DNA from 2 places in the Enterobacter sp. PL_is514 genome. Region 1 is predicted to be linked to the other one. Evidence: predicted binding sites of a transcription regulator. Region 1 holds the regulator's gene; the other holds the start of a gene.
What was found. Region 1 encodes Fur, which represses iron uptake genes when iron is present. Its sites were predicted from a motif close to ATAATAATGAGAACNACTATCAA; they were not measured.
Positions count from the first base shown of each region.

Region 2: sodA (superoxide dismutase [Mn]) is a predicted target of Fur. The motif match lies at 8,104-8,126, and genes of this name have one in related genera.

Region 1 is NZ_JBVPGN010000036.1:129,433-145,027, forward strand. It holds gene nagE (N-acetylglucosamine-specific PTS transporter subunit IIBC) at 1-1,078, shown strand, start outside; gene glnS (glutamine--tRNA ligase) at 1,248-2,915, shown strand; gene chiP (chitoporin ChiP) at 3,362-4,759, shown strand; gene chiQ (ChiQ/YbfN family lipoprotein) at 4,807-5,136, shown strand; gene fur (ferric iron uptake transcriptional regulator) at 5,233-5,679, opposite strand; gene fldA (flavodoxin FldA) at 5,969-6,499, opposite strand; gene ybfE (LexA regulated protein) at 6,655-6,942, opposite strand; gene ybfF (esterase) at 7,071-7,844, opposite strand; gene seqA (replication initiation negative regulator SeqA) at 8,028-8,576, shown strand; gene pgm (phosphoglucomutase (alpha-D-glucose-1,6-bisphosphate-dependent)) at 8,601-10,241, shown strand; gene potE (putrescine-ornithine antiporter) at 10,347-11,660, opposite strand; gene speF (ornithine decarboxylase SpeF) at 11,657-13,855, opposite strand; gene speFL (leader peptide SpeFL) at 14,110-14,214, opposite strand; gene kdpE (two-component system response regulator KdpE) at 14,493-15,170, opposite strand; gene kdpD (two-component system sensor histidine kinase KdpD) at 15,167-15,595, opposite strand, start outside.
Region 2 is NZ_JBVPGN010000023.1:55,300-70,894, forward strand. It holds gene fieF (CDF family cation-efflux transporter FieF) at 1-512, opposite strand, end outside; gene cpxP (cell-envelope stress modulator CpxP) at 666-1,172, opposite strand; gene cpxR (envelope stress response regulator transcription factor CpxR) at 1,323-2,021, shown strand; gene cpxA (envelope stress sensor histidine kinase CpxA) at 2,018-3,391, shown strand; gene AC0TNG_RS01460 (MFS transporter) at 3,428-4,678, opposite strand; gene AC0TNG_RS01465 (sugar phosphate isomerase/epimerase family protein) at 4,810-5,763, opposite strand; gene AC0TNG_RS01470 (UTRA domain-containing protein) at 5,771-6,475, opposite strand; gene yiiM (6-hydroxyaminopurine reductase) at 6,664-7,338, opposite strand; gene sodA (superoxide dismutase [Mn]) at 7,410-8,030, opposite strand; gene AC0TNG_RS01485 (helix-turn-helix domain-containing protein) at 8,234-8,782, opposite strand; gene AC0TNG_RS01490 (AzlC family ABC transporter permease) at 8,885-9,544, shown strand; gene AC0TNG_RS01495 (AzlD domain-containing protein) at 9,544-9,867, shown strand; gene AC0TNG_RS01500 (YdgH/BhsA/McbA family protein) at 9,907-10,119, opposite strand; gene fdhD (formate dehydrogenase accessory sulfurtransferase FdhD) at 10,234-11,070, opposite strand; gene fdnG (formate dehydrogenase-N subunit alpha) at 11,443-14,493, shown strand; gene fdxH (formate dehydrogenase subunit beta) at 14,506-15,408, shown strand; gene fdoI (formate dehydrogenase cytochrome b556 subunit) at 15,405-15,595, shown strand, end outside.

The DNA.
Region 1 (15,595 bases):
GTATGTGATCCACGCTGTGCTGACCGGTATCTCCGTGTTTATCGCTGCCAGCATGCACTGGATTGCCGGTTTCGGCTTCAGTGCGGGTCTGGTGGATATGGTGCTTTCTTCCCGTAACCCGCTGGCGACCCACTGGTGGATGCTGATTCCACAAGGTCTGGTGTTCTTCGCTATCTACTACATGGTGTTCCGTTTCACTATCACCAAATTCAACCTGATGACCCCGGGTCGTGAGCTGGCCGTGGCCGGTAGCGAAGCGGATGGTCAGGATGTGAACGTGAGCGGTGCTCAGGACCAGGACGTTTCAGGTCTGGCACGTCAGTACATCGCCGCTGTCGGCGGTTCTGACAACCTGACCGGTATCGACGCCTGTATCACCCGTCTGCGTCTGAACGTGAAAGATTCTTCCCTGGTGAACGAAGCGCTGGCCAAACGTCTGGGTGCTTCCGGTGTTATCCGCCTGAACAAAACCAGCGTGCAGATTATCGTTGGCTTCGTGGCAGAGAAAATTGCTAACGCCATGAAAACCACCGGTCCGGTAGCCGCAGCAGAAGCTTCTGCCGCACCTGCCGCCGCGCCAGCGGCTGCAAAACCGCAGGCGGTACCCAACGCCAAAACGGTAGCCGCGCTGGTTTCACCGGTAACCGGTGAAGTCGTTGCGATTGAGCAAGTGCCTGACGAAGCCTTCGCCAGCAAAGCGGTCGGTGACGGTGTGGCGGTGAAACCAACGGAAAAAACCGTTGTGTCTCCGGCGGCCGGTACCATCGTGAAAATCTTCAACACCAACCACGCGTTCTGCCTCGAAACCGAAAATGGTGCGGAGATCGTTGTCCATATGGGTATCGATACCGTTGCGCTGAACGGTCAGGGCTTTACTCGCCTGGTGGAAGAGGGCGCTGAAGTGGTGGCAGGGCAGCCGATTCTGGAAATGGATCTGGACTTCCTGAACGCCAACGCGCGCTCCATGATAAGCCCGGTGGTTTGCAGCAACATTGACGACTTCAGCGGTCTGGTCATCCAGGCGAAAGGTCAGGTTGTTGCGGGTCAAACACCGCTATATGAGATTAAAGGCAAGTAATCGCTCCTGAGTAGAGTCATGCCTTAAGCGGCGGGGGATATCCTCCGCCGCTTTTTTTTGCAGCAAATGCCCCCATTATTTTCTTCAGAGACGTTTTAAGGGTTGTCACTACGTCCGGCTTATAAGATCATACGCCGTTATACGTTGTTTACGCTTTGAGGAATCCACGATGAGTGAGGCAGAAGCCCGCCCGAGTAACTTTATTCGTCAGATCATCGATGAAGATCTGGCCAGTGGTAAGCACACCACAATCCATACCCGTTTCCCGCCGGAGCCGAACGGCTACCTGCACATCGGGCATGCAAAATCTATCTGCCTGAACTTTGGCATTGCCCAGGACTACCAGGGCCAGTGCAACCTGCGTTTCGATGACACCAACCCAGTAAAAGAAGACATCGAATACGTTGAGTCCATTAAGAACGATGTCCAATGGCTGGGCTTCAACTGGTCTGGCGATATCTGCTACTCCTCTGACTATTTCGATCAGCTGTACGCCTATGCGGTAGAGCTTATCAACAAAGGTCTGGCGTATGTCGACGAGCTGTCTGCTGACGAAATCCGCGAATACCGCGGTACGCTGACCGCGCCGGGCAAAAACAGCCCGTTCCGCGATCGCAGCGTGGAAGAGAACCTGGCGCTGTTTGAAAAAATGCGTGCCGGTGGCTTCGAAGAAGGCAAAGCGTGCCTGCGTGCCAAAATTGACATGGCGTCTCCGTTCATCGTGATGCGCGATCCGGTGCTGTACCGCATCAAGTTCGCAGAACACCACCAGACCGGTAACAAGTGGTGCATCTACCCGATGTACGACTTTACCCACTGCATCAGCGATGCGCTGGAAGGCATCACTCACTCGCTGTGTACGCTGGAGTTCCAGGATAACCGTCGTCTGTACGACTGGGTGCTGGATAACATCACCATTCCTGTGCACCCGCGCCAGTACGAGTTCTCTCGTCTGAATCTGGAATACACCGTGATGTCCAAGCGTAAGCTGAACCTGCTGGTGACCGACAAGCACGTTGAGGGCTGGGATGACCCGCGTATGCCTACCATTTCTGGTTTGCGTCGTCGTGGTTACACTGCCGCGTCTATTCGTGAGTTCTGCAAACGTATCGGCGTGACCAAGCAGGATAACACCATTGAGATGGCTTCCCTGGAATCCTGCATTCGTGAAGATCTCAACGAAAACGCCCCGCGCGCGATGGCGGTTATCGACCCGGTGAAACTGGTCATCGAAAACTATCCGCAGGGTGAAAGCGAGCTGGTCTCCATGCCTAACCATCCGAACAAACCGGAAATGGGAAGCCGTGACGTGCCGTTCAGCGGCGAGATCTGGATTGACCGCGCTGACTTCCGCGAAGAAGCCAACAAGCAGTACAAGCGTCTGGTGCTGGGTAAAGAAGTGCGTCTGCGTAATGCTTACGTCATCAAAGCCGAGCGCGTTGAAAAAGATGCGGAAGGGAATATCACCACCATCTTCTGTTCTTATGACGCTGAAACGCTGAGCAAAGATCCTGCTGACGGCCGTAAAGTGAAGGGCGTTATCCACTGGGTGAGCGCATCCCACGCGCTGCCGGTAGAAATTCGTCTGTACGATCGTCTGTTCAGCGTGCCTAACCCGGGTGCGGCGGAAGACTTCCTGGCGACCATCAACCCGGAATCGCTGGTGATCAAGCAGGGTTATGCGGAACCTTCTCTGAAAGCTGCTGAAGCGGGCAAAGCGTTCCAGTTCGAACGTGAAGGTTACTTCTGCCTGGACAGCCGTTACAGCACCGCGGAAAAACCAGTATTTAACCGTACTGTAGGTCTGCGTGATACCTGGACGAAGATCGGCGAATAATATTGCTGCTCTGGTCAATGAGAGACAAACGCCGCACTGTGCGGCGTTTTTTTATATAACGATCAGGGTATTAAGCCAGGGCCTAAAGAGGCGTCATGAAAATATCAGGTCAATGAGGTGCTACTTATTTTTTAAAAAAAAGTTTGTGCCATTGCGAAAATCAAAAATGTTACATAAAAGGAAAGAGATACCACGTCTACCCACTGAAATACCTGATAATTCCCCGTCATTCCTCGCCTTCCCGTAAATGTTACAAAGCACTACCAATTATGTGCACTTCGTCATAATCCTGACTTTTGTCCGCTAAAAAGCATTGATAATTCGCGTCGCGAAAAATAACCTAAAGACGGTAGTTAATTCGAGGGTATTTAAAACTACCCCTGACCATTTGGTCTTTTTTATTTACGCCGTTTCAGGCGTTTTAATTCGTCAAAGAGGAATAATCTATGCGTACGTTCAGTGGCAAACGTAGTGCGCTGGCGCTGGCTATTGCCGGTGTGACAGCAATGTCGGGACTTGTGATTGCGCCAGAGGCAAAAGCAGCGGGTTTCATCGAAGATTCTACCCTCACGGGCGGTATTTATTACTGGCAGCGTGAGCGTGACCGTAAAGACGTCACTGAAGATAAATACAAAACCAACCTTTCTCACTCCACCTGGAACGCCAACCTGGACTTCCAGTCAGGCTATGCCGCGGATATGTTCGGTCTGGATATTGCTGCGTTTACCGCGATTGAAATGGCGGAAAACGGCGACAGCGGCCACCCGAACGAAATCGCCTTCTCCTCCAGCAACAAAGCCTATGATGAAGACTGGTCCGGGGATAAGAGCGGTATAAGCCTTTACAAAGCCGCGGCGAAATTTAAATACGGTCCGGTATGGGCGCGCGGCGGTTATATTCAGCCAACTGGCCAGACTCTGTTAGCGCCGCACTGGAGCTTTATGCCGGGTACCTATCAGGGTGCGGAAGCGGGAGCTAACTTTGACTACGGTGATGCGGGTGCGTTGAGCTTCTCCTATATGTGGACCAACGAGTACAAAGCGCCTTGGCACATCGAGATGGACAAGTTCTACCAGAACGATAAAAAAACCAAAGTCGATTACCTGCACTCGCTGGGCGCGAAATACGACTTCAAAAACGATCTGGTGCTTGAAGCGGCATTTGGTCAGGCACAAGGCTATATCGATCAGTACTTTGCTAAGGCCAGCTATAAGTTTGATGTCGCGGGTAGCCCGCTGAGTACTAGCTACCAGTTCTACGGTACGCGCGATAAAGTCAGTAACGGTGGGGTCAATGACATTTATGACGGCACCGCGTGGCTGCAGGCACTCACCTTCGGCTACAAGGTTGGTCAGGTTGATTTGCGTCTGGAAGGCACATGGGTGAAGGCGGAAGGGCAGCAGGGCTACTTCCTGCAGCGTATGACTCCGACCTACGCCTCCTCCAACGGCCGTCTTGATATCTGGTGGGATAACCGCTCAGACTTCAACGCCGACGGCGAGAAAGCGGTCTTCTTCGGTGCAATGTACGACCTGAAAAACTGGAACCTGCCTGGCTGGGCGGTGGGCGCTTCTTACGCTTACGCCTGGGACGCAAAACCTGCCGATATGGCAACACCGGACGCATACTACGATCCCAACTATCGCCTGAAAGAGTCTTCCTACAGCCTGGATGCAATCTATACCCTGCAGGATGGCCGCGCGAAAGGCACGATGTTCAAACTGCACTTCACCCAGTATGACAATCACTCCGATATCCCGAGCTATGCGGGCGGTTACGGCAACATTTTCCAGGATGAACGTGACGTGAAATTCATGGTTATCGCCCCATTCACCATCTTCTGATAAACGCACCGGCGGGCTGAGTCCCGCCGGTATGGAGACCGTATATGATGAAAAAAATCGTAGTCGTCGCGTTGCTGGCATCAGGGCTGGTGGCGTGTGCTCAGACTCAGGCACCAAAAGAGGACTCCCGCCTGAAGGAGGCGTATAGCGCCTGCATTAATACTGCGGAAGGATCGCCGGAGAAAATTGAAGCCTGCCAGAGCGTGCTAAACGTGCTGAAGAAAGAGAAAGCGCATGAGCAGTTCGCGACGCAGGAAAATGTCCGCGTAATGGATTACCAGGCCTGTATCCAGGCGCGTAAAACCGGTAACGATCAGGAAGTGGCGAAGCGTTGCGACCAGATTTGGAAAGAAATTCGAAGCAATAACAGTAAGTAACTCGCTGTTATCATGCCCGGTGGCGCTGCGCTACCGGGCATTTTTTTAGGCAAAAAAAAGCCAACCTTACGGCTGGCTCAGAGTATGAACACTTGTTTATTTCGCGTCGTGCGCGTGGTCGTCTTCGCGGCAATCGCCTTCAGCGCAATGACCGTAAAGGTACAGGCTGTGGTTGGTCAGGCGGATGCCATGACGCGCGGCGATTTCACGCTGGCGTGATTCGATGGAATCATCGCTGAATTCAATGACCTTGCCGCAATCGAGGCAGATCAGGTGATCGTGGTGCTGCTGCTGGGTCAGTTCGAAAACAGATTTACCGCCTTCGAAATTATGACGGGTAACAATGCCCGCGTCATCAAACTGGTTCAGCACGCGATAGACGGTAGCCAGCCCAATCTCTTCACCCATGTCGATAAGACGTTTATAAAGGTCTTCCGCACTGACATGGTGATTGTCTGGACCCTGAAGCACTTCAAGGATTTTTAACCGAGGAAGCGTAACTTTCAGGCCAGCCTTCTTTAATGCGGTATTGTTGTCAGTCATGCGGAATCTGTCCTGTTGCTAAACGATTCACTTCTGTAGGAAGTGACAGAAAATGCACCTGGGATAATGCGTCTCATTATAGAACTGCCATGGCTAAATGAAAACTGCAAGTCTCAGGCAAAATATGCTTATAAAAATGGGGTATCACCAACAAACTTGCTCAATGGAAAACCACATTTATCAGGGAGACATTGTACAGGTCTGGGCGAAAAAGTTAAAAGATTGTAGCGATTAATTTAATCGGTTTGACCTGGGGCATGGGCGCAACCGCAGTTGCGCCGCGAAATAATCAGGCGTTCAGAATATCGTCCAGGTGCAGTTCTTCACGGATCTGCTTCACCCACTTCTCAACACGCTCGGCGGTCAGTTCTGGCTGACGGTCTTCGTCGATGGCCAGACCCACGAAGTGATCGTCATCGGCCAGGCCTTTAGACGCTTCGAAGTGGTAACCGGCGGTCGGCCAGTGGCCTACAATAACCGCGCCATTCGGCTCAATGATGTCGCGGATGGTGCCCAGCGCGTCACAGAAGTATTCGGCGTAGTCTTCCTGATCGCCACAGCCAAACAGGGCGACCAGCTTACCGTTGAAGTCGACTTCTTCCAGCGTCGGGAAGAAATCATCCCAGTCGCACTGGGCTTCACCGTAGTACCAGGTTGGGATACCCAGCAGCAAAATGTCATAGCCTTCCAGATCTTCTTTGCTGCTCTTGGCGATGTCATGCACATCAGCAACGTCTTTACCGAGCTGTTTTTGAATGTTTTTTGCGATATTTTCGGTATTGCCGGTATCACTGCCAAAGAAAATGCCGATGATTGCCATGAGTAAAATAACCTCTTGAAACTTAATAGTATGGTGGCGCAATTCGGCCACGGATAAGGGCAATAATAGCAGAACTGGCAACCCTGCGGAAACAGCTATCGCGCAGGACTGCACTCTGTGCTACATGAAAAGGGCGATAAAGGGGATTTTCAGACTTATGCCTGGCCGCGTAACGTTTCAAGCTGCGCGATCAACATCTCTTCAATGAGTTCACTGCGGCTGATATTTCGCGCGTCGGCCAGCTCGTTCAGCGCATCGACGGCGTCGGCGTTAAGCTTCAGTTCGACACGCTTAAGCCCACGATTTTTATCGCGTTTAAGCTGGTTGCGTTTATTGATACGCAGCTGTTCATCGCGCGAAAGCGGATTCGTCTTGGGTCGTCCCGGGCGACGCTCATTCGCGAACAGATCTAGTGTCGTACGGTCCGTTTGTTCTTTGGCCATGATTCTGAGACTTCGGGGGAAACACGCCGCCCTGCTAATGCCCGGGCGATAAGCGCGCCATCATACATCACCAAAAACGGCACGCCAACGACTGGACGCCTGCAGCCTTCCAGTCGCTCTCTTTTTAATCAATTTGCAGTATCAGCAAGATAGCGGCGAATGGCGCGCAGCACGGCGTCAGGTTTTTCCGCATGCACCCAGTGCCCGGCACCGGCAATAACGTGGGCGCGAGCCTGCGGGAATTGGGCCAGCAGCGTGTCGCGGTACGCGTCGGTTACGTAAGGTGAGTTTCCGCCGCGAATAAAGAGGGTAGGGTGCGGCCAGGCGGGGACGGTTTTCCAGCCCACGATGTTGTTGTACTGGTCCCAGAGCACCGGCACGTTAAAACGCCATTGCCCGTCAACAAACGACTTCAGCAGGAACTGCACGACGCCTTCTTCATCAAGATGCTCACGCATGACGGCAGCCGCCTGTTGGCGTGTCGCGACACCCGCTTCTGTGACCGCATTAATGGCGGCAAAAATCTCGTCGTGACGACGGACGTCATAATCCACGGGCGCGACGTCAATTACCACCAGGCCGCTAATACGGTCCGGGGCCAGTGCCGTCAGGGCCATCACCGCTTTACCACCCATTGAATGCCCGATCAGCGTTACCTTCTGCAGGCTATGTGCGTCCAGCGTATCCAGCAGATCCTGCGCCATCGCCGCGTAGGTCATCTCGTCGGAACGCCCGGAAAGACCGTGATTGCGCATATCGACCTGTAAAATATCGTGGTCGGTAACCAGATCGCGTGCCAGCACGCCCAGGTTATCCAGGCTGCCAAAAAGCCCGTGAACCAGTACGATGGGAGAATTATTGTTCGGCGATTGTGCAGTTTGCGCTCGGGTATTCAATTTCATGGCAAAGTTCTTTTTTTACGTATGTCAGGTTAGGGTATCATGTTGACCATTCTGCCGCCCGGCTGCAAGGTTCCAGTTTAATCTGACTTTTGCCGCCAACCTGGTTTGACGCTATCCGCTGTTGGGATTTGACCTTATAATCCCAATGACTTGTATTCAGATAAGATATCGCACTGGATTAAGATGAAAACAATCGAAGTTGATGACGAACTCTATCAGTATATTGCCAGCCAGACGCGGCATATCGGGGAGAGCGCGTCCGACATTTTACGGCGCATGCTTAAAATTTCCGCCGCTTCACAGCCTGCTACCCCAGTCACCAAAGATGTCGTGTCTCAGCCGAGCGTTGTTGCACAAGCAAAACCTGCCGTGACGCCGGCAAAAGATAAAGTGCGCGCGATGCGCGAGCTGCTGCTCTCCGATGAATACGCGGAACAGAAAAAGGCGGTTAACCGCTTTATGCTGGTGCTGTCTACACTTTATTCACTGGATAACAAAGCGTTTGCTGAAGCGACCGAGTCGCTGCACGGTCGTACTCGCGTCTATTTCGCGGGCGACGAGCAGACGCTGCTGCAAAATGGCAATCAAACCAAACCCAAACATGTTCCTGGCACCCCATACTGGGTGATAACCAATACCAATACGGGCCGCAAGTGCAGCATGATTGAACACATCATGCAGTCCATGCAGTTCCCGGCGGAATTGATTGAAAAGGTTTGCGGTACAATTTAACCCTTGCATCAGAAGGACCCGGTAATGGCAAATCACAGCCGTGCAGGCCAACCTGCACAACAAAGCGATTTGATTAACGTCGCTCAGCTGACCGCGCAGTATTACGTGCTGAAGCCGGTCGTGGGCAACGCAGAACACGCAGTGAAGTTTGGTACATCTGGTCACCGCGGCAGCGCGGCGCGCCACAGCTTTAACGAACCGCACATTCTGGCCATTGCTCAGGCCATTGCGGAAGAGCGCGCTAAAAACGGCGTTACCGGTCCGTGCTACGTGGGGAAAGATACCCATGCCCTGTCTGAACCGGCGTTCATCTCTGTTGTGGAAGTGCTGGCTGCAAACGGCGTCGATGTCATTGTTCAGGAGAACAATGGCTTCACCCCAACGCCTGCGGTCTCTAACGCCATCCTGGTACACAACAAAAAAGGTGGCGCGCTGGCTGACGGTATCGTTATCACGCCATCCCACAACCCGCCGGAAGACGGTGGCATCAAATACAACCCGCCTAACGGTGGCCCGGCGGACACCAACGTCACCAAAGTGGTCGAAGATCGTGCGAACGCCTTGCTGGCTGACGGCCTGAAAGGCGTGAAGCGCATTTCTCTGGATGCGGCCATGGCGTCCGGCCACGTAAAAGAGCAGGATCTGGTTCAGCCGTTCGTGGAAGGGCTGGCGGATATCGTCGATATGGCGGCCATTCAGAAAGCCGGCCTGAAGCTGGGCGTGGATCCGTTGGGCGGCTCTGGTATCGAATACTGGAAGCGTATCGCCGAGCACTACAAGCTGGATCTGACCATCGTGAACGATCACGTCGATCAGACCTTCCGTTTTATGCACCTGGATAAAGACGGCGCGATCCGTATGGACTGCTCTTCCGAGTGCGCAATGGCGGGCCTGCTGGCGCTGCGTGATAAATTCGATCTGGCGTTTGCTAACGACCCGGATTATGACCGTCACGGTATCGTCACCCCTGCCGGGCTGATGAACCCGAACCACTATCTGGCGGTTGCGATTAACTACCTGTTCCAGCACCGTCCGCAGTGGGGCAAAGAGGTGGCCGTCGGTAAAACGCTGGTTTCCTCGGCGATGATCGACCGGGTGGTCGAGGCGCTGGGCCGCAAGCTGGTGGAAGTGCCGGTGGGCTTCAAATGGTTCGTTGACGGTCTGCACGACGGCAGCTTTGGTTTCGGTGGAGAAGAGAGCGCGGGGGCCTCTTTCCTGCGTTTCGACGGCACGCCATGGTCAACCGATAAAGACGGCATCATCATGTGCCTGCTGGCGGCGGAGATCACCGCGGTCACCGGTAAAAACCCGCAGGAACATTACAATGATCTGGCGGCACGCTTTGGTGCACCAAGCTATAACCGTATTCAGGCTAGCGCGACGTCAGCTCAGAAAGCGGCCCTGTCCAAACTCTCTCCGGAGATGGTCAGCGCAAGCACCCTGGCAGGTGACCCGATCACCGCGCGTCTGACGGCGGCACCGGGCAACGGTGCCTCCATTGGTGGGCTGAAAGTGATGACCGAAAACGGCTGGTTCGCCGCGCGTCCATCCGGTACGGAAGATGCGTATAAAATCTATTGCGAAAGCTTCCTCGGCGCTGAGCACCGTCAGCAGATTGAGAAAGAAGCGGTAGAGATTGTCAGCGAAGTGCTGAAAAACGCGTAAGTGCGGTTTGTGTGCCGGGCTGATGCCCTCACCCCGGCCCTCTCCCACAGGGAGAGGGAGAAAACAATAAAAACGGCAACCCTTGGGTTGCCGTTTTGCTTTTACCTAACTGTGCTTATTCTTCAATTCAAACCGTGGTGACACCAGACCGTACAGCGTCCAGCCCATAAAGGTCACCATCGCGCCATACAGCATCGCTTCCTCACCGGATGAGTAGAGCGCGTAGAAGCTGTAAATCGCGCCAATCAGCGCCACGATATTCGCCGCACGCGCCTTGCGTGGATCCACCTTCGCGACTTTCTGAATAATCACCAGCGCCGCCATCGACAGAATATACGGAATGATATTTGTCACGACCGCCAGGTTGACCAGCACGTTGAACTGGCTGTTCAGCGACGGGCTAATGGTCATCAGCGACAATCCGCTCTGGAAGATAACAATCGCCAGCATGCCCTGCACCGGCGCATCCGCTTTGGTCACGCGGGAGAAGATTTTTGGGAAGTAACCTTCATCAGCGGAGGATTTAAACACCTGTGCGATGGTGAACTGCCACCCAAGGAGTGAACCGCAGCAGGACATCACCATCAGACCCATGATCACTTTCCCGACTTCCGGAGTGAACATCTGCGCGAAGGCCAGCCCGAACGGCGCCGTGGAGTTAGCCAGATCCATATTCGGTACGATGCCCGCAATGACGTTAGTCGAGACGATATAGATCACCGCCGCGCCCAGCGTTCCGCCAAGGACCGCAATCGGCACGTTCTTTTCAGGATTGTCCACCACTTCCGCGTTCGCGCAGGCGGATTCCAGCCCCAGGAAAGCCCAGAGCGTCATAGCGATAGAAGAGCCCACAGCGGTAAAGAACGGCACATGGTGCGGGTTCCAGGAGTTGGCGTACAGCGTCGGGCTGAACCAGAACCAGCCGATGATGCACAGGCCGACAACCGGGATAATCACACCCCAGACGGTGATGCTGGAGAGCTGTCCGGTGATACGCGCGCCGCCAAAGTTAGCTACGGTGCAGATCCACAGAACCCCGATGGTCGCCAGCCCAATTTGTACCGGGCTGAGCGTCGCGCCAAACAGCTCCGTACCGTAACCTACGGCGGAGATGGCAATCGCCACGTTGGCGATCAGCAGCGACACGCCGTAGGTGTAGTTGGCCATAAAGTTGCCCGACTTGCCAAAGGCGTATTCGGCATAGCCCCCCATCCCGCCTGACTTACGGCTGAACATCCCGCACTTGGCGAACGCCCACGCCAGCGCCATTGAACCGACTGCCGTCACCAGCCAGGAGATGATAGAGATGGTACCCACCTCTGCAAGCTTGGTGGGCAGCATGATAATCCCGGAGCCCATCATGTTCACCATGGTGAGGATGGTCAGCTGCACCACGCCCATCTTATTGGACTTACTCATAATTTCTCTCCTTTCAGCAGCGTGGGCTGAGCGGTGGGTTGTTTGATGACATTGCAGCGAACCTGTTTGCGGCCCTCACACTCCTCGACGTACACACCCTGCAGCTCCGGCGCGAAGCCCGGAAGAAGGTTGATGCCTTCTTCCAGGGCGGCAAAGTAGCGCAGCACGGAACCGCCCCAGACTTCCCCTGGGACAACACACAGTACCCCCGGCGGATAAGGAAGGGCGCCTTCGGCGGCGATGCGGCCTTCCGCGTCGCGCAGGGAGACCAGCTCAACTTCACCGCGCAGATAGGCGTAGTTCGCGTCCTGCGGGTTCATCATCACGCGTGGGAAGTGAGACTTGCGGAACATCTCTTTCTGCAGCTGTTTCACGTTGTGGCGGGCGTACAGGTCATGCATCTCCTGGCAGATCTGGCGCAGGGTGTAATCCGCGTAACGTTCCGGATGCTGTTTGTAGAGAGAAGGCAGGACCTCTTTCAGCGGAGCATCGCTCTCGAGCAGTTTTTCGAAGCGCACCAGCTGCGCCACCAGCTGCTGCAGTTTGCCCATATCTTCCGCAGGCGTGAGCAGGAACAGGATCGAGTTGAGATCGCATTTTTCCGGCACGATGCCGTTTTCACGCAGGAAGTTGGCGAGGATAGTGGCGGGCACGCCGAAGTCGTCATACTCCCCGGTGCGGGCGTTAATGCCCGGCGTGGTCAGCAGGAGCTTGCATGGGTCGATAAAATACTGATGCTCTGCGTAGCCTTCAAAAGCGTGCCAGTTTTCACCCGGTACGAAGTGGAAGAAGCGCAGATCGGTTGCAATCTCCGCCGTGTCCCAGCTTTCCCACGGACGACCATCCACCGTCTCCGGCACGAAGGGACGCAGATACTGGCAGTTCTCCAGGATCAGCTTGCGCGCTTCGATACCGTTCACCACGCAGTCCATCCACATGTTGCGGCCGCTCTGGCCTTCATGCATACGGGCGTTAATGTCCAGCGCAGCGAACAGCGGATAGAACGGGCTGGTGGAGGCGTGCATCATAAAGGCATTATTCAGCCGCTTATGCGGGACATAGCGCTGCTGGCCTTTGATGTGGCTGTCTTTCTTGTGAATTTGCGAGGTCTGGGAGAAGCCTGCCTGCTGTTTATGCACGGACTGGGTGACCAGGATCCCCGGATCGTTTTCGTTCAGCTCCAGCAGCAGCGGCGAGCAGTCGGCCATCATCGGAATAAACTGCTCGTAACCCACCCAGGCCGAGTCAAACAGGATGTAATCACACAGGTGCCCAATCTTATCCACCACCTGACGGGCGTTATAGATGGTGCCATCGTAGGTACCCAGTTGGATCACCGCCAGACGGAACGGACGCGCATCGCGTGCACGGCCCGGCGCCACCTCTGCTACCAGCTCGCGCAGATAGCTTTCTTCAAAGCAGTGGGCGTCAATGCCACCAATGAAGCCGTACGGGTTACGCGCGGTTTCGAGATAGACCGGCGTTGCGCCAGCCTGGAGGAGGGCACCGTGATGGTTAGATTTGTGGTTGTTACGGTCGAACAGCACCAGGTCGCCCGGGGTAAGCAGGGCGTTAAGCACCACTTTGTTGGATGACGAGGTGCCGTTCAGCACGAAGTAGGTCTTATCGGCATTAAAGACCTTCGCCGCATGTTGCTGCGCAATGCACGGCGCGCCCTCGTGAATCAGCAGATCGCCCATTGCGACGTCGGCGTTACACAGATCGGAGCGGAAAAGCGTCTCACCAAAGAAATCGACAAACTGATTACCGGCAGGATGACGGCGGAAGAACTGACCGCCCTGATGCCCAGGACAGTCAAACGCGCTGTTACCCTGCTTCACATAGTCGACCAGGGCGCGGAAAAACGGCGGACGCAGCTGGGTTTCGTACTTCAGGGCCGCTGCTTCCAGCTGGCGTCCATAAAAGTCGTTGCTGGTGTCTGAATACTCAAATACGCCATGAATGCGCGATAAATAGTCTGCCGGAATGATCTCTTCTTTATGCGTCGCGACAAAAACAGGAATGCCAAAACCGGTGGCTTCTATTTCGTCCAGGATACCGCTGGCAATATCCGTTACCGCCAGAACAATGGCGGCAACATCAATATAATCAGAAGCGCGGACATCCACCAGTTCACGCTGGGTGGTAAAGCAATCCGGACAGGCACGGCTGGCTGCGATTTTTAAACTTTTCATCTTTCTCTCTTTATTTTAGGTAATAAGCGTCCCTCGATTTCTTGCAAGAAAGAAATCGATAATTTTCCGGAAAAAAAGCAAAGGGTGGCCGCTGATTTAAATCAGTGAATTGCTTTTTTGATGATTGAAATTCAGTCCGCCCGGTGCGGATGAGTCTGAATCAAGATGAATGAGCGCACGGGTTCACAGGCAAAAGCCTGTAAAATAAGATGTTTCAGGATGACCTGTAAGCGAGTGCGCCAGAAGTCGAAGGACTACCGGGCATTAAAGAGATGAAAGTCAAAGCAGTTTCGGTGGGCAAACATCATGATATGTGTTGTCCGCCTTATATGGGGCATTAAGCGATTGTTGTTTTCCATGATTCATTTTCCTTTCAGTAATTGAAAGCATGGTCATTTTATCCAGGAAAAGGCGATTAACCGTGAGGTAGATCACCGATAATCGATCAAATCAGAAATAAATATTCGTTTTAGATGAATATCGCAGATCAAAATTCTGATTTGTTGATGCTGCGTTAATGGGTTGTGTTATCAATGTTTTAAATGAGCAAAAATAACCCGTAAAAATAACGTATGGGTTATTTGTGAAATATTTTCTGAGGGATTTAGTTTTATTTAGAAATAAAATGAATAGTTATTCAAAGCATAAACCGATAACCGATACCGGTTTCAGTTAATAGATGGCGAGGGCGAGCGGGGTCGACTTCGAGTTTCTGACGAAGATGTCCCATATATATGCGTAAATAATGACTATGTTCCACAGCGTTGGGTCCCCACACCTGACTTAACAGCTGGCGTTGGGTGAGAACCTTACCGTGGTTGTTGAGCAGTACGGCGAGCAGGCGAAATTCTATCGGCGTGAGGTGAATCTCCTCATCGCCGCGCACAATGCGCCGCGCGGCCAGGTCAACCCGGATATCCCCAAACGTGTAGGTTGGGTCAGCAGGCGTGGTTGCGCTGTGGCGACGCAGGGCCACGCGAAGGCGGGCCTGTAGTTCGCCGATCCCAAAAGGTTTAATCAGATAGTCATCCGCCCCGGCATCCAGCGCCGCGATTTTATCCGTCTCTTCAGTACGGGCGGAGAGCACGAGGATCGGCATCTGGCTCCACTGACGGACTTCCCGGATAAAATCGATGCCGTCACCGTCCGGTAGGCCAAGATCGAGGATCACCAGGTCCGGCTTGCGGGTAGCGGCTTCAATTAAACCCCGCTGAAGCGTACCCGCATCATGAACGCGCAGACCGTCTCCTTCCAGCGCAGCGCGCAGAAAACGGCTAATGGCGATCTCATCTTCAACAATCAGAACGTTGATCACAAATCCTCTGGTAATTCATTAAGTTCTGGCGGGGTTTCCAGAGGAAGTGTAACACAAAACCGCGCGCCGCCTTCCGGACGATTCTCTGCGGAAATGGTCCCGCCATGGACGTCAATGATCGCCTGGCAAATCGCCAGCCCCAGCCCGACGCCTGGAATGGCCGACTCCTTATTGCCGCGTGCGAATTTTTCGAAAATAGCCAGCTCCTGCCCGGCTGGGATGCCGGGGCCAGTATCCCAGACGTCAAGACGAAGCGTACCATCGTCCACCGTCGCATCCACCCCAATCCGGGCGCTGGAGCCCGCATATTTGCCGGCGTTCTCCAGCAGGTTGATCAGCACCCGCTCAAACAGCGGACCGTCGACGTGAATTAACGTCAGAGGCTCGGGCATGTTCAGCGCGATATGTCGCCCACCCAGGCCGGG
Region 2 (15,595 bases), on a different contig from region 1:
GCCAGACCGAGCGCAATAAGAATAGCCCCATTCATCATAACATCAGATTGATAATGAAGCATATCTGCCCGTACAGCCTGACTTTGCGTTTTGCGCACAACCCAGCGCTGGAACGTTACCAGAACAAGTGTGCATATAAGCGCGACAATCGTCACAACGACGCCGACGCCGGGATCGTTCATCGGTGTCGGTGAGACGAGATGCTGAATGCCGGTGAGAAACAAGAACAGCGCAGAACCGGATATAAACATACTTTGCGCCAGCGCGGCCAGCGACTCCGCTTTACCGTGCCCAAAGGTGTGCTCTTCATCCGCTGGCTGCAGCGAGTAACGCACCACCAGCAGGTTGGTCAGCGAGGCGGCAATATCCACCAGCGAGTCCACCAGCGCCGCCAGAATACTGACCGAACCGGTATACCACCACGCGAAAACTTTGATGACCAGCAAGCACGACGCCATTACCGTCGCGGCCATGGCGGCCCGGTTTACCAGTCTTCCATAGGATTGATTCATAAACGCTCCTGTCATGTCATGCCGCTAGTATAACGGAAGCATGTGGAGTCGAAGGATGAATAAACGGTTAACAAATCAGAATGCGGGGCAAAAAAAACCCCCACATCATGTGGGGGAAGACAGGGATGGTGTCTATGGCAAGGAAAACAGGGTTTACTGGTTACTACGGGTACTGCTATTGCTACTGAAAAACGTCGTTTCTGAGCTTCGCTGCATCCGTGCAACCTCACGCAGCTGGTCCATTCGCTGCTGATGTCTGGTGTTCAAAACCGCTTGCTGCTCGGGCGTTAGCAGGTGGAACATCTGGTTGCGGACCTTCGCCATTTCGACCTGGCGGGCAACCTGTTCCTGTGCCATTTTTTCGGCCTGAGCGCGTACAGCGCTTTCGTCAAAATTTTCTGCGGTGACAAGGCGATGCATTGTCTCCATTTCGCTAACATTAACAGGGGGCTGGTCGTGTCTCGCCCTCTGCATCAGATCTCGCATCTGTTGACGCTGATGTTCGGTTAAACTTATGCCGTCAAACATATGGCTTTGGCTGCTGTTCTGCGTTGCGCCCTCTTGTAAGGGACTGTTATCGCTGATGATAGCTTCAGCAGCCTGGCTAAACGCACTGAACGCCAGCGTTGAGGCCATGACGGCAGCGGTAACTTTGCGCATCACTTGCTCCCAAAATCTTTCGTGTCGCGATTCAACGAGAGACAGTCTACGATTCAGGCTGCAAACATGCGTCAGGGGGTGTAAAACAACGTAAAGTCATGGATTAGACAGCCTTGATGTCGTAATTTCTGCCTCGGAGGTATTTAAACAATGAATAAAATCCTGTTAGTTGATGATGACCGAGAGCTCACATCCCTTTTAAAGGAGTTGCTCGACATGGAAGGTTTCAACGTCCTGGTTGCCCATGATGGCGAGCAGGCGCTGAGTCTCCTTGACGACAGCATCGATTTACTTTTGCTCGACGTGATGATGCCGAAGAAAAACGGCATTGATACGTTGAAAGAGCTTCGCCAGACACACCAGACTCCCGTTATCATGCTGACCGCACGCGGCAGCGAACTCGATCGCGTACTCGGCCTTGAGCTGGGCGCAGATGACTATTTACCGAAGCCGTTTAACGACCGCGAACTGGTCGCCCGTATTCGCGCGATCCTGCGTCGTTCCCACTGGAGCGAGCAGCAGCAGAATACCGACAACAGCTCACCTACCCTTGAAGTCGACTCACTGAGCCTGAACCCGGGCCGTCAGGAAGCGAGCTTTGATGGCCAGACGCTGGAACTCACCGGCACGGAGTTCACCCTGCTGTATCTGCTGGCACAGCACCTCGGCCAAGTGGTCTCGCGTGAGCATTTAAGTCAGGAAGTGTTGGGCAAGCGTCTGACCCCGTTTGACCGCGCCATCGACATGCACATCTCTAACCTGCGCCGTAAGCTGCCGGAGCGTAAAGACGGTCACCCATGGTTTAAAACCCTGCGTGGTCGCGGTTATCTGATGGTTTCCGCTTCATGATAGGAAGCTTAACCGCCCGCATCTTCGCCATCTTCTGGCTGACGCTGGCACTGGTTTTAATGCTCGTACTGATGTTGCCAAAACTCGACTCACGCCAGATGACGGAGCTTCTCGACAGCGAGCAACGTCAGGGCGTGATGATCGAGCAACACGTGGAAGCCGAGCTGGCAAACGACCCGCCGAACGATTTAATGTGGTGGCGCAGATTATTTCGCGCTATCGACAAGTGGGCGCCGCCCGGACAACGCCTGCTGCTGGTGACCAGCGAAGGCCGCGTCATTGGGGCCGATCGCAATGAAATGCAGATTATCCGCAACTTCATTGGCCAGGCGGATAACGCCGATCATCCCCAGAAGAAGAAATATGGCCGCGTAGAAATGGTAGGGCCTTTCTCCGTCAGAGACGGAGAGGATAATTATCAGCTCTACCTGATCCGTCCGGCGAGCAACTCCCAGTCTGATTTTATCAACCTGCTGTTTGACCGCCCTCTCCTGCTGCTGATTGTCACCATGCTGGTCAGCTCGCCGCTGCTGTTATGGCTGGCGTGGAGCCTGGCAAAACCGGCGCGTAAGCTGAAAAATGCCGCCGATGAAGTGGCGCAGGGTAACCTGCGACAACACCCTGAACTGGAAGCCGGACCGCAGGAATTCCTTGCCGCCGGGACCAGTTTTAACCAGATGGTGAGCGCTCTCGATCGCATGATGACCGCACAGCAACGTCTGCTGTCGGATATCTCGCACGAACTGCGTACCCCGCTTACACGCCTGCAGCTTGGCACCGCGCTGCTGCGCCGCCGCAGCGGTGAGAGCAAAGAGCTGGAGCGTATTGAAACAGAAGCTCACCGCCTGGACAGCATGATCAACGACCTGCTGGTCATGTCGCGTAATCAGCAGAAAAACGCGCTGGTCAGCGAAACGGTGAAAGCCAATCACCTGTGGCACGAGGTGCTGGACAACGCGGCGTTCGAAGCGGAACAGATGGGTAAATCCTTCACCGTCAACTTCCCACCGGGTCCATGGCCGCTGTACGGTAACCCCAACACGCTGGAAAGCGCGCTGGAGAATATCGTGCGTAACGCCCTGCGCTACTCGCACACGAAGATTGAGGTGGCGTTCTCGGTGGATAAAGACGGGATCACCGTCATTGTCGACGACGACGGTCCTGGCGTCAGCCCGGAAGACCGCGAGCAGATTTTCCGTCCGTTCTATCGTACCGATGAGGCGCGCGACCGGGAATCGGGGGGTACGGGGCTGGGCCTGGCGATTGTGGAAACCGCCATGCAGCAGCACCGTGGCTGGGTGAAAGCCGATGACAGTCCGCTGGGTGGATTGCGATTGACCCTCTGGCTGCCGCTGTACAAACGTTCATAACGCCCTGTCCCCGGCGTTTGCCGGGGACAGCTGACCTTATACCTCCGCGGTGACTGCCGCGCGGTTCTGCTTTTTGATCCGTTTCACCAGCAGCGTTGAGCAGACGAATCCCATCAGGCTGAACGCGATCATCACGCTAAAAACATAGTTGTAGCCTGCGATACCGGTGTGGGTATCCAGCAGCCAGCCATAAAGCGTGTAAGCAAACATGGCGGGCATGTAACCGATGATGCAGCCAAACGCCATTGCCGAGCCGGCATACTCACGCGGAGTGCCAATCTCATCCATCGGCGCGAAGAAAATGGCGCGCTGCGAGAAAATAATCGCCCCAAAACCTAAGGTTGCCGCCATCCCGATATAGACGTTCATCGATTGGTGGGGTAGCTGCATAAAGACAATCATCGCCGCGGCGGCAATCAGGAAGGTCCACTTCAGGTAGACAGTAGGCGATTTTGCCACTTTATCCGCCAGGAAACCGCCCACCGGTCCCCCCACCATTTTCAGGGCATACTGGTTGATAATGCCGTAGGCTCCCACCAGCGCAACCGGAAGCATATAGATATCTTTGAGGAAAGGGATAAAGTATGTCAGCCCGCAGTAGGCAGCGTACACGAAGAAAATGCCAAACGCGACTAGCCAGACGTTGGCGCAGGAGAGGATATGTTTGATCCCCTTGAGCACCTCCATGTTGGCACTCCCCTTTTCGCTGCCTTTGACCTTGTCGTCATCGACAATGAAGTAGGTGATCACCCCTGCGACCAGGGTAATCAGCGTGTAGTATAACAGCCCCGCCTGCATGCCCGCTTTGCCTTCCCCGAAGTGCACAAAGACGAACAGTGCCCCGGAGGCAACAACCACGTCCACCACGCCGCGGCCAGCCTCAAGAAAGCCAAACATACGCCCCTGTTCCTCCTGCGTACCCAGCAGACGCACCGCTTTCAGCAATACTGGCCAGTAAACTACGTCAGCGAAAAAGGCCATCGCCGCAAAACAGAGCAGATACCCGGTAAATGACGGCAGCGTGGATAAGTAGAGGCCGCACAATCCCACGCCGATTAAACCAAACGGCAGCAGTATTTTTTTAGAGTAACGATCGGCAATATACAGAGAGAGGAACAGGCCCGTTGTCTGGACAATAGTATATACCGTAAAGCTTAAACCAATTTGGGTATTGGTTAATCCCCAGTCATTTTGCATAGGTACATAAAAGACATCTTTCATACTGGAAAGTTTGAATATCGTCCCGCCGCCTAAAATCAAAAAGCAGAGTCGTGCCCATTTATTCATGAACATAATTAACACCCTTAGCGTAGGTTGAGAAAACGTTCTCAATCAGAAAATGAATGCAATAATCCTCAGCCAGCTCAAAATGAAATGGCCTTCATGTTGACGTTCTTTTTTAACGATCTAAATACTAGTCAGGTTGTTATAAATTTTTGACACACGTTACGTATATACTGAATTTGAGAAAGGGCGTGATGTTTTTCCTCCGCAAGACGGGCATCTACCATCGTGCTGTCGGGCAATGGGGTATAGCTCGCATTTCGCCACGGTATCCAGGGGTTATTCCCTTCATCGTCGAAACGGAACGCAGGAGCATAATATTCCACCTCTTCTTCTAAGCCAAAAGAGGTGACCTGGGGTTGCTCATCACCTAAAAGTAGTAATCTTTTTAGCATCTCCTCCACAGGTAGATCACCGTATCCGGTACGACAGGCTTCATGTCCCCAACCTTTCCCCTCGTTAATAATCCGCGCATCTTTAATATGCACCTGGGTAATCAAGGGGGCCATAACCTCTAATGCCGCCAGCGGCTCTTCGTTGGCATTAATCATATTGCCAAAGTCGAACAGGATGGAGAGGTTTTTCATCCCGCTGTTTTTCACCAGCGTCACCAGTTCATGACCCTGTAAATCTTCATGTTGTTCAATAGTAAAACTCAGGCCGCAATCGTCATAACGAGATAAATACGCAATATCACTGGCAATTTTATCGAGCACGTCTTTCAGATACCCTTCATAACGCGGGTAGAAGCGCACCGAGGTCGCTCCCGTCGCCAGGGCGATACGGATCGCATCATCCAGCGTCGCTTTATCCGAAGCGCTGGTTTCAATATGAATATCCAGATGATAGCCTTGCGCTTTTTCTTTAAACGTGCGTAACTGTTGGTCATTTAATTTTTGCAGGGATTGCGTTTCACCGTCTTCGACATGAATTTTTACCCCTTTTAATTTCTGCTGATACGCTATATCTAACAAATCACCCGGCAATACGCGTTCATAGCGCATATTTAAATGAAACGCGTAGGCGTGCAGATAGAGAGGTATATTTCTCGCACGTTCTGCCAGCCGCACTTTATCAATATTTTTCATTTTCTTCTCATTCATCATGAATAACGAGTTCCACTGATTCAAGGCGCCAGTATTCAAAATCGACCTGCACCACTTTTTTATCCCGTGTCGCTCGGTGTTTTTCCACCAAAATTCCGTAAGTATTCGGTGCCACACCCAGTTCTTTGCAGGCCAGCTCCGGCATATTGACCGGTTTGAAGATCATCTCTTTAATGGTTAAGGTATGACCGAATTCATCTTCCCAGACGCTGGCAAACGACTGGTTTTCCAGTTTATGGATATATCCCGGCGCGGTTTCTGCATCAATATATGACTCGTGGTAAAAAACCTTATGTTCATCGAGCCCACACCATCCTGTTACCCGATAGCAATTCTCAGACGCGGGAAACACCCTCTCAACCTGATGCGGTACGCTCTCCATGCTCTCACGGGATAAATAGCCCCAGGAGGGATTTCGCCCCTGGGCACGGGCTTCCGCATTAAAACTGGAGAGGGATTTTGGGTTATAGATAAAGCGCTTAGCAGAAATAAACCAGCCGCTGCGGTTCTTTCTAAATATCCGTGCACCCACCTCCAGCTCAATCAGCACCTGCCGTAAGGTCATGCGTTTGGCATCCAGCAGTTCGCACAACTCGCGCTCAGACGGTAGCTTCGAGCCAGCCGGTAAGTTTTGTTCACTCAGCCAGCGTTCAAAACGTTCCCTGAGCACATCCACGTAGTTTTTTTCTTTCATCCCACACCATCTGGTTTAAACCAATTTGATCATAAGATATTTGAGCCGGAAGAATTCTCAAGTGTTTTTACATGGCCAACACTTTTTTTGTGGGCCATGTATCAGGAATGAAGCAAGGAAAGGTTGAGTACGGTGTAAAAGAAGGGAGCATCCCCCGTTAGCACGGGGGAGACGAACGAAAGAGAAACCTATTTACCCCATAACCGACGGGCATTGTCTTCAATTTTGTTACTGAGCCGCCGTTTTTGCATGGTGCGCGTCCAGCTGGTCGACAACCCCGCCGCCGACAGCAGGCGGTGATACTGTTCGTCATCAAACGGCATATGCCAGGCAATGGCGCAGGCGTCATAAACAGACACATCGCTCAGGCGTGATGCCAGCTCAAGCGGTGCGTCCGCTGAAACCTGCCCAGCCAGCACCACACGGTACAGCCAGCCGGTTTTACCCGCGTTTTGCATCTGAGCCGACATGTCATGAATGCTGAAATGGTAGTTGAGCTTGAAGCACGGCGAGCGCGGCTGCGTCACCTGAATCAGGGCATCGCCCCAGCGGTAAATATCACCGATAAAGACGTTTTGCTCGGTCAGCCCTTCGGTCGAGAGGTTCTCACCGAACGCGGGCGCGACAAACAGATCCGCCTGTTCGGGGAATTCGACTTTCCAGTGCTGATAGTGCTCGCGCGGGTAGTGGCACAGCGCGCGCTCGGGCCCGCCGTGGATTTTCTTTTCGGCCTGCTCGTCACCCGCCAGCCCGAGGTCGGTAAGCGTCAGCTCACCGTCGACCTGAATTTTAGCGATGGCGCTCGGGCGACTGCCGTCGTACTCCCTTACCTTGCCTGTAAACACGTTCACCGGGTAATGCATTGCTGCCTCCATTACGCAGATACAAAAAAAGCGAGTCATAAGACTCGCTTCTCACAGGCGTCAACGCAACCTTATTTTTTAGCGGCGAAACGTGCTGCAGCTTCGTCCCAGTTCACCACGTCCCAGAAGGCTTTGATGTAGTCCGGGCGACGGTTCTGGAATTTCAGGTAGTAAGCGTGTTCCCACACGTCCAGACCCAGGATTGGGAAGCCCGATGCGCCAGAGATCGCTTCACCCATCAGCGGGGAGTCCTGGTTAGCAGTAGAAACCACCGCCAGTTTGTCACCTTTCAGAACCAGCCACGCCCAGCCAGAGCCGAAACGAGTAGCCGCGGCTTTTTCGAACTCCGCTTTGAAGTTGTCCACGGAACCGAAGTCGCGCTCGATAGCCGCTTTCAGGTCGCCCTGCAGGGTGGTACCGGTTTTCAGGCCTTTCCAGAACAGGCTGTGGTTAGCGTGGCCGCCAGCGTTGTTACGCAGAACGGTTTTCTTGTCCGCTGGCAGCTGGTCCAGCTTGGTGATCAGCTCTTCAACAGGCAGGTTAGCGAACTCTGGCAGGCTTTCCAGCGCGGCGTTCGCGTTGTTCACATAGGTCTGATGGTGTTTAGTGTGATGGATTTCCATCGTCTGCTTGTCGAAATGCGGTTCCAGTGCGTCGTAGGCATACGGCAGGGATGGCAGTGTATAACTCATAATCCTCTCCATTATTGTCGGGCGGCACAGCTGTTAATGCCGCGTAAGCAGTTGGTTCATTATAGTTAATTAAATGATATTGAAAATGATTATCAATGCCGTAGTTTTTATAAGGTTATTCACATTCTGACAAAAGCCAAAATGGGTAATTCACTCAGGAGGTTAACGGAAGATGCTGCCGCGAAGACGACAGCATTGTCGGGTTAGTTTTGTTCCGCCACCAGCAGCGCGTAAGTGTCTGGCTCCAGGGCTTTAAAGATGTGCGGCTGGTCGGCGGGATAACAAATGTAATCCCCTGCGCCGAGCTCTTCCGCCGCGTCAAGCAGGCCAACCAGCGCCCGACCTTGCGTCACAATAATATGTTCAACCGAGCCCGGCGGATGCGGCTGTGAAATACGGTCTGCACCCGGCTGGGTCATCAGAAGATAAACATCGCGGCGCGCGCCGGGGGGGCATGCGGCCAGTAAAATAGCCTCGTAATTAGCCTGTCCGGCGACCACTTTCGTCCCTTCACCGCGGCGGATCACCTGTGTGGTCGGCAACTGCGGCTCAAGCAGGCGGGCGAAAGGAATATCCAGCGCCACGCAAAGCGACCACAGCGTTTCCAGGCTAGGGTTACCGTTGCCGGACTCCAGCTGGGAAAGGGTGGATTTTGCGATCCCGGCACGGCGGGCAATTTCCGCCAGTGAAAGCCCGGTTCGCAGGCGTTCTCGCACCAGACTTTTGGCGATCAGGCTGATCGGCTGCGTCATATAACGGCCTCTTGTTCTATAAAACGAACGAATCGTTCGTCTTGAAAATCAGTTTCGTTGCGTTCATTATAATGGATACACGTTCGATATGGCTAAAATTGTATGAAGCATCATCTCTCTTGCCTGAAAGGCGACACCATAAAAGCAATTATCCTGGTCTGCCTCGCGGTGGGCGTGGTGGGGATGTCCTACGGCTCCCTGGCGATGGCCTATGGTTTCCCGGTCTGGGTACCGTTTGTACTCTCCATCACCGTACTCGCGGGCGCGTCAGAGTTTATGTTTATCGGCATTGTGGCAAGCGGCGGTAACCCGCTGGCGGCCGCAGCCGCGGGGTTGCTGGTCAACGCGCGGCACGTGCCGTTTGGCGTGACGGTGCGTGAACTGGTAGGCAAGCGCGGTCTGAGCCTGTTGGGCTGCCACATTATGAACGACGAAAGCGTGGTGTTTGGCCTGTCGCAAAAAACCGCCGAGCAGCGGAAGGCCGCCTACTGGCTGTGCGGCTTAGGCGTCGCCATTGTCTGGCCGCTCGGCGCGCTGCTGGGTGCAATGGTTGGCAAACTGTTACCTGACCCGGAGACCATCGGCCTGGACGCGGTATTTCCGGCCATATTGCTGGCGCTGGTGGTTCCCGCATTTAAAAACCGTACCACGCTAATCCGCGCCTGCAGCGGGGCCGCGCTTTCACTGGCTGCCGTACCGTTTGCCCCGGTAGGATTACCGGTGCTGCTCTCTTTACTGGGTCTTGCTGCGAGGAAAAAATAATGGGAAATATGACGTTTTTTATTCTCGGCATCGCCATTTTGTCTGCGGGAACGTACCTGATGCGTCTTGGCGGGGCGAAACTGGGCAGCAGGCTGGCACTGTCAGAACGCTCTCAGGCGCTGCTTTCGGACGCGGCAACAGTGCTGCTGTTTTCCGTGGCGCTGGCGACCACGTTTTATGAGGGCGAACATTTCGCAGGAATGGCGCGCGTGCTGGGCGTGGCGTTTGCGGTGTTTTTGGCCTGGCGGAAAATGCCGTTAATTGTGGTGATCGTGGCGGCGGCAGTGGTAACCGCGCTGCTGCGCGTGGCTGGCATAAACTAAAAAAGCGCCCCGGGGGCGCTCTTTCGACGGTGTGACAGCTTATTTCGTCAGTTCAGCGGTCATGTGTACGCGGTTACCTGAGAACGCCTGGGTAATTTTGTAAGATGACGCGCCGGCTTCCTGAGCCTGAGCCGCGATTTTCGCTTCTGCGCCGTCAATGGTTGACGCGGTTGCGGTCACGGTCTGAGCAGCGAAAGAACCGAAAGAAGTAGCCAGAGCGATTACAGCGACAAAAGTTTTGATGCTTTTCATAATATAAACCCTTTCATTAAGTTGTTTAGGTAAGGCACCGTGCCTTGATGAGATAAATACTAGACCTCATCATGAACAACTAAAAGCGGAAGGATTTGCTATTATCATTCAAAATTATTGATTAAGAATTAATCGCTGTGGATGGGTATAAATGGTTGCCCTTCCCGGCTTGCAGAAGCCCACCAGCGTCAGGTTACAGCGCTCCGCCACCTCCACCGCCAGCGTCGTTGCGGCTGAGACCGCAAACAGAATTTCCACACCGCACATCGCGGATTTTTGCACCATCTCGTAGCTGGCCCGGCTGGAAACGAGAGCCGCCCCCTGCTTCCAGACGTCACTTTCACGCGCCCGGCGCCCCAGCAGCTTATCCAGCGCCACATGGCGGCCAACGTCCTCATGCCCACCGGCAATCTCTCCCGACGGCAACACCCATGCCGCCGCGTGCGTACAGCCGCTCAGCTGGCCGATGGGCTGTACATCGTTCAGGTGCTCAAGCGCATGGTCGAGGTGAGCCAGATTAAAGGTCTGAGTAAACGACAATGGCGCAACGGGTTTACCAATATCATTGAGTTGCTCAACGCCACAGACGCCACAGCCGGTACGCCCGGCCAGCGCGCGGCGGCGCTCTTTCAGCCCCATAAAGCGGCGGCTGGAGAGTTCGATTTGCACTTCGAGACCGTTGCAGGCCTGCACCACGTCCATGCCGTAGATGTCTTGCGGATGCTCGATGATGCCTTCCGAGAGGGAAAAACCGATGGCGAACAGCTCAAGATCTTTTGGCGAAGCCATCATCACGACATGCGAGATACCGTTGTAAACGAGCGCAACGGGCACCTCTTCCGCCAGAAAATCCGGCGTGGCATGGGTGATGTGGGGCGGTCTGTGTACCGACAGTTCCACAATGCCCGCAGGCAGTGGTGACGAGTGGGGAGCACGGTTTTGTTTAGACACAGCGGTATTCCTGAACAACCACGGAGGTGAGCCTGCTATTGCAGCATAATCCACAGGCGTTACGCATAGTATGGATCAACTTTTCGACAACCATTCTCCTACTCATTTAGCAGGGGTGCAACCTGCCACCGGCTACACCGCTTTAACATGCAGAGCTGTTAATGTGATCAATATCACACTTTATAATCAACATGGTGATAATACGTTCACTTTGTATTAACGCCATTAGAACAGCGGTACCGACAATGTGGTATTCTGATGATATCCCTCGTGGAATTGAGGGATTAACGCAAATTTTTCTCCTTTGCGGTCATTCTTCAACCGCGAAGTCAAAACTACATATGTAAGCAATGTCGAAACAAGGAGTGACCCATGCAGGTCAGCAGAAGGCAGTTCTTTAAGATCTGCGCTGGCGGTATGGCAGGCACCACGGCAGCGGCACTGGGCTTTGCGCCCGGCGTAGCGCTGGCGGAAACGCGGCAGTATAAACTGCTGCGCACCCGTGAAACCCGTAATACCTGTACGTACTGCTCTGTCGGTTGCGGGCTGTTAATGTATAGCCTCGGCGACGGTGCTAAAAACGCCAAAGCGTCTATTTTCCATATCGAAGGCGACCCGGATCATCCGGTCAACCGCGGCGCATTGTGCCCGAAAGGGGCCGGTCTGGTGGACTTTATCCACTCCGAAAGCCGCCTCAAATTCCCTGAATATCGCGCGCCTGGCTCCGACAAATGGCAGCAAATCAGCTGGGAAGAGGCGTTTGATCGCATCGCAAAACACATTAAAGAAGACCGCGATGCCAACTTTGTTGAGAAGAACGCCGACGGCGTTACGGTCAACCGCTGGCTCTCCACCGGGATGCTGTGTGCCTCTGCTTCCAGCAACGAAACCGGTTATTTAACCCAGAAATTTACGCGCGCACTCGGTATGCTCGCGGTCGACAACCAGGCGCGTGTCTGACACGGACCAACGGTAGCAAGTCTTGCTCCAACATTTGGTCGCGGTGCGATGACCAACCACTGGGTCGACATCAAGAACGCCAACCTCATTGTGGTGATGGGCGGTAACGCCGCTGAAGCGCACCCTGTCGGGTTCCGCTGGGCGATGGAAGCCAAAATCCACAACGGTGCGAAACTGATTGTGATCGATCCCCGCTTTACGCGTACTGCGTCAGTGGCGGATTTCTACACCCCTATTCGTTCAGGTACTGACATCACTTTCCTGTCAGGCGTACTGCTGTACCTGATGACCAACGAAAAATACAACCGCGAATACACCGAAGCCTATACCAACGCCAGCCTGATCGTGCGTGAGGATTACCACTTCGAAGATGGCCTGTTCAGCGGTTACGACGCCGAAAAACGCAAATACGATAAAACCAGCTGGAACTACGAGCTGGATGAGAAAGGCTTTGCGAAGCGCGACACCACCCTGCAACACCCGCGCTGCGTGTGGAACCTGCTGAAAGAGCACGTCTCCCGCTACACGCCGGAGGTTGTCGAAAACATCTGTGGTACGCCGAAGGCGGACTTCCTGAAGGTGTGCGAGCTGATCGCCGAAACCAGCGCGAAGGACAAAACCGCGTCGTTCCTGTACGCCCTCGGCTGGACGCAGCACTCCATCGGCGCGCAGAATATCCGTACCATGGCGATGGTTCAGCTCCTGCTCGGCAACATGGGGATGGCAGGCGGCGGCGTGAACGCCCTGCGCGGTCACTCCAACATTCAGGGTCTGACCGACCTCGGCCTGCTGTCTCAAAGCCTGCCGGGTTACATGAACCTGCCAAGCGAGAAACAGACCGACCTGCAAACCTACCTGAAGGCCAGCACGCCTAAACCGCTGCTTGAAGGCCAGGTGAACTACTGGGGCAACTATCCGAAGTTCTTCGTCTCCATGATGAAAGCGTTCTTCGGCGATAAAGCGACGGCGGAAAACAGCTGGGGCTTTGACTGGCTGCCGAAGTGGGACAAAGGCTACGACGTGCTGCAGTATTTCGAGATGATGCACCAGGGCAAAGTGAACGGCTATCTGTGCCAGGGCTTTAACCCGGTGGCCTCGTTCCCGAACAAGAACAAGGTTGTTGAGTCTCTGTCGAAGCTGAAGTTCCTGGTGACGATTGACCCGCTCAATACCGAAACCTCAACCTTCTGGCAGAACCACGGTGAATCGAACGACGTCGATCCGTCGAAGATTCAGACCGAAGTGTTCCGTCTGCCGTCAACCTGCTTCGCGGAAGAGAACGGGTCTATCGTTAACTCCGGACGCTGGCTGCAGTGGCACTGGAAAGGCGCTGACGCCCCGGGCATCGCCATGAACGACGGCGAGATCCTGGCCGGTATCTTCTTGCGCCTGCGTAAGATGTACGCGGCAGAAGGCGGCGCGAACCCGGAACCGGTCCTGAACATGACCTGGAACTACTCGACGCCGGAAAACCCTGCGCCAGAAGAAGTGGCGATGGAGAGCAACGGTAAGGCGCTGGCGGACGTTATCGACCCGGCCACCGGTACCGTGCTGGCGAAGAAAGGCGATCAGCTCAGCACCTTCGCGCACCTGCGCGATGACGGCACGACCTCCAGCGGCTGCTGGATCTTTGCCGGTAGCTGGACGCCGAAGGGCAACCAGATGGCCAACCGCGATAACGCCGATCCGTCGGGCCTCGGCAATACGCTGGGCTGGGCATGGGCATGGCCGCTTAACCGCCGCATCCTCTATAACCGCGCATCCGCTGACCCGCAGGGCAACCCGTGGGATCCGAAGCGTCAGCTTCTGAAGTGGGACGGTGCGAAATGGGGCGGCGTGGATATTCCGGACTACAGCACTGCCGCACCGGGCAGCGACGTTGGGCCGTTTATCATGCAGCCTGAAGGGATGGGACGCCTGTTTGCTATCGATAAGATGGCGGAAGGTCCGTTCCCGGAACACTACGAGCCGTTTGAGACGCCGCTGGGCACCAACCCGCTGCACCCGAACGTGGTCTCTAACCCGGCAGCCCGTATCTTTAAGGGCGATTTCGAAGCGCTGGGTAAAAAAGACAAGTTCCCGTACGTGGGTACCACCTACCGTCTGACCGAGCACTTCCACTACTGGACCAAGCACGCGCTGCTTAACGCCATCGCGCAGCCGGAACAGTTTGTGGAGATCGGCGAGAAGCTGGCGAACAAGCTCGGGATTGCCCATGGCGATACCGTGAAGGTCTCCTCTAACCGCGGCTACATTAAGGCCAAGGCGGTGGTGACCAAGCGTATTCGCACGCTGAACGTTCACGGTCAGCAGGTGGATACCATCGGTATTCCGATTCACTGGGGCTATGAGGGCGTGGCGAAGAAAGGGTTCATTGCGAACACCCTGACGCCGTTCGTCGGCGATGCGAACACGCAGACGCCGGAGTTTAAGGCCTTCCTCGTGAACGTGGAAAAGGTGTAACGGAGACGACTTATGGCTTATCAATCTCAAGACATTATCCGTCGTTCCGCGACTAATGGTTTCACGCCCGCGCCTCAGGCGCGGGACCACCAGCAGGAAGTGGCGAAGCTTATCGACGTGACCACCTGTATCGGCTGTAAAGCCTGTCAGGTGGCGTGTTCAGAGTGGAACGATCTGCGTGACGAAGTGGGTCACAACGTCGGGGTGTACGACAACCCGGCGGACCTGACCGCCAAGTCCTGGACGGTGATGCGTTTCTCGGAAGTGGAGCAGAACGACAAACTGGAATGGCTTATCCGCAAAGACGGCTGTATGCACTGTGCGGATCCGGGCTGCCTGAAGGCATGTCCGTCAGAAGGGGCTATCATTCAGTATGCCAACGGCATCGTCGACTTCCAGTCCGAACAGTGCATCGGCTGCGGCTACTGCATCGCGGGCTGTCCGTTCGACGTACCGCGCCTGAACCCGGAAGACAACCGCGTCTACAAATGCACCCTGTGCGTGGACCGCGTTACCGTCGGCCAGGAGCCTGCATGCGTGAAGACCTGCCCAACCGGCGCAATCCACTTTGGCTCCAAAGAGGATATGAAAACGCTGGCGGCAGAGCGCGTGGGCGAGCTGAAGACCCGTGGTTACGACAACGCGGGCCTGTACGATCCGGCCGGGGTTGGCGGTACGCACGTGATGTACGTGCTGCACCACGCCGACAAGCCGAATCTGTATCACGGTCTGCCGGAGAACCCGGAAATCAGCGCTACCGTGAAGTTCTGGAAAGGCATCTGGAAACCGCTGGCAGCGGTGGGCTTTGCTGCCACCTTCGCAGCGAGCATCTTCCACTACGTCGGCGTCGGTCCGAACCGCGCGGAAGAGGAAGACGACAACCTGCATGAAGAGAAAGACGAGGTGCGCAAATGAAAAAACGTGACACCATCGTGCGCTACACCGCGCCGGAACGCATCAACCACTGGGTCACCGCCTTCTGCTTCATGCTGGCGGCGATAAGCGGGCTGGGGTTCTTCTTCCCGTCCTTCAACTGGCTGATGCAGATCATGGGGACACCACAGCTGGCGCGCATCCTGCACCCGTTTGTGGGCGTCATCAT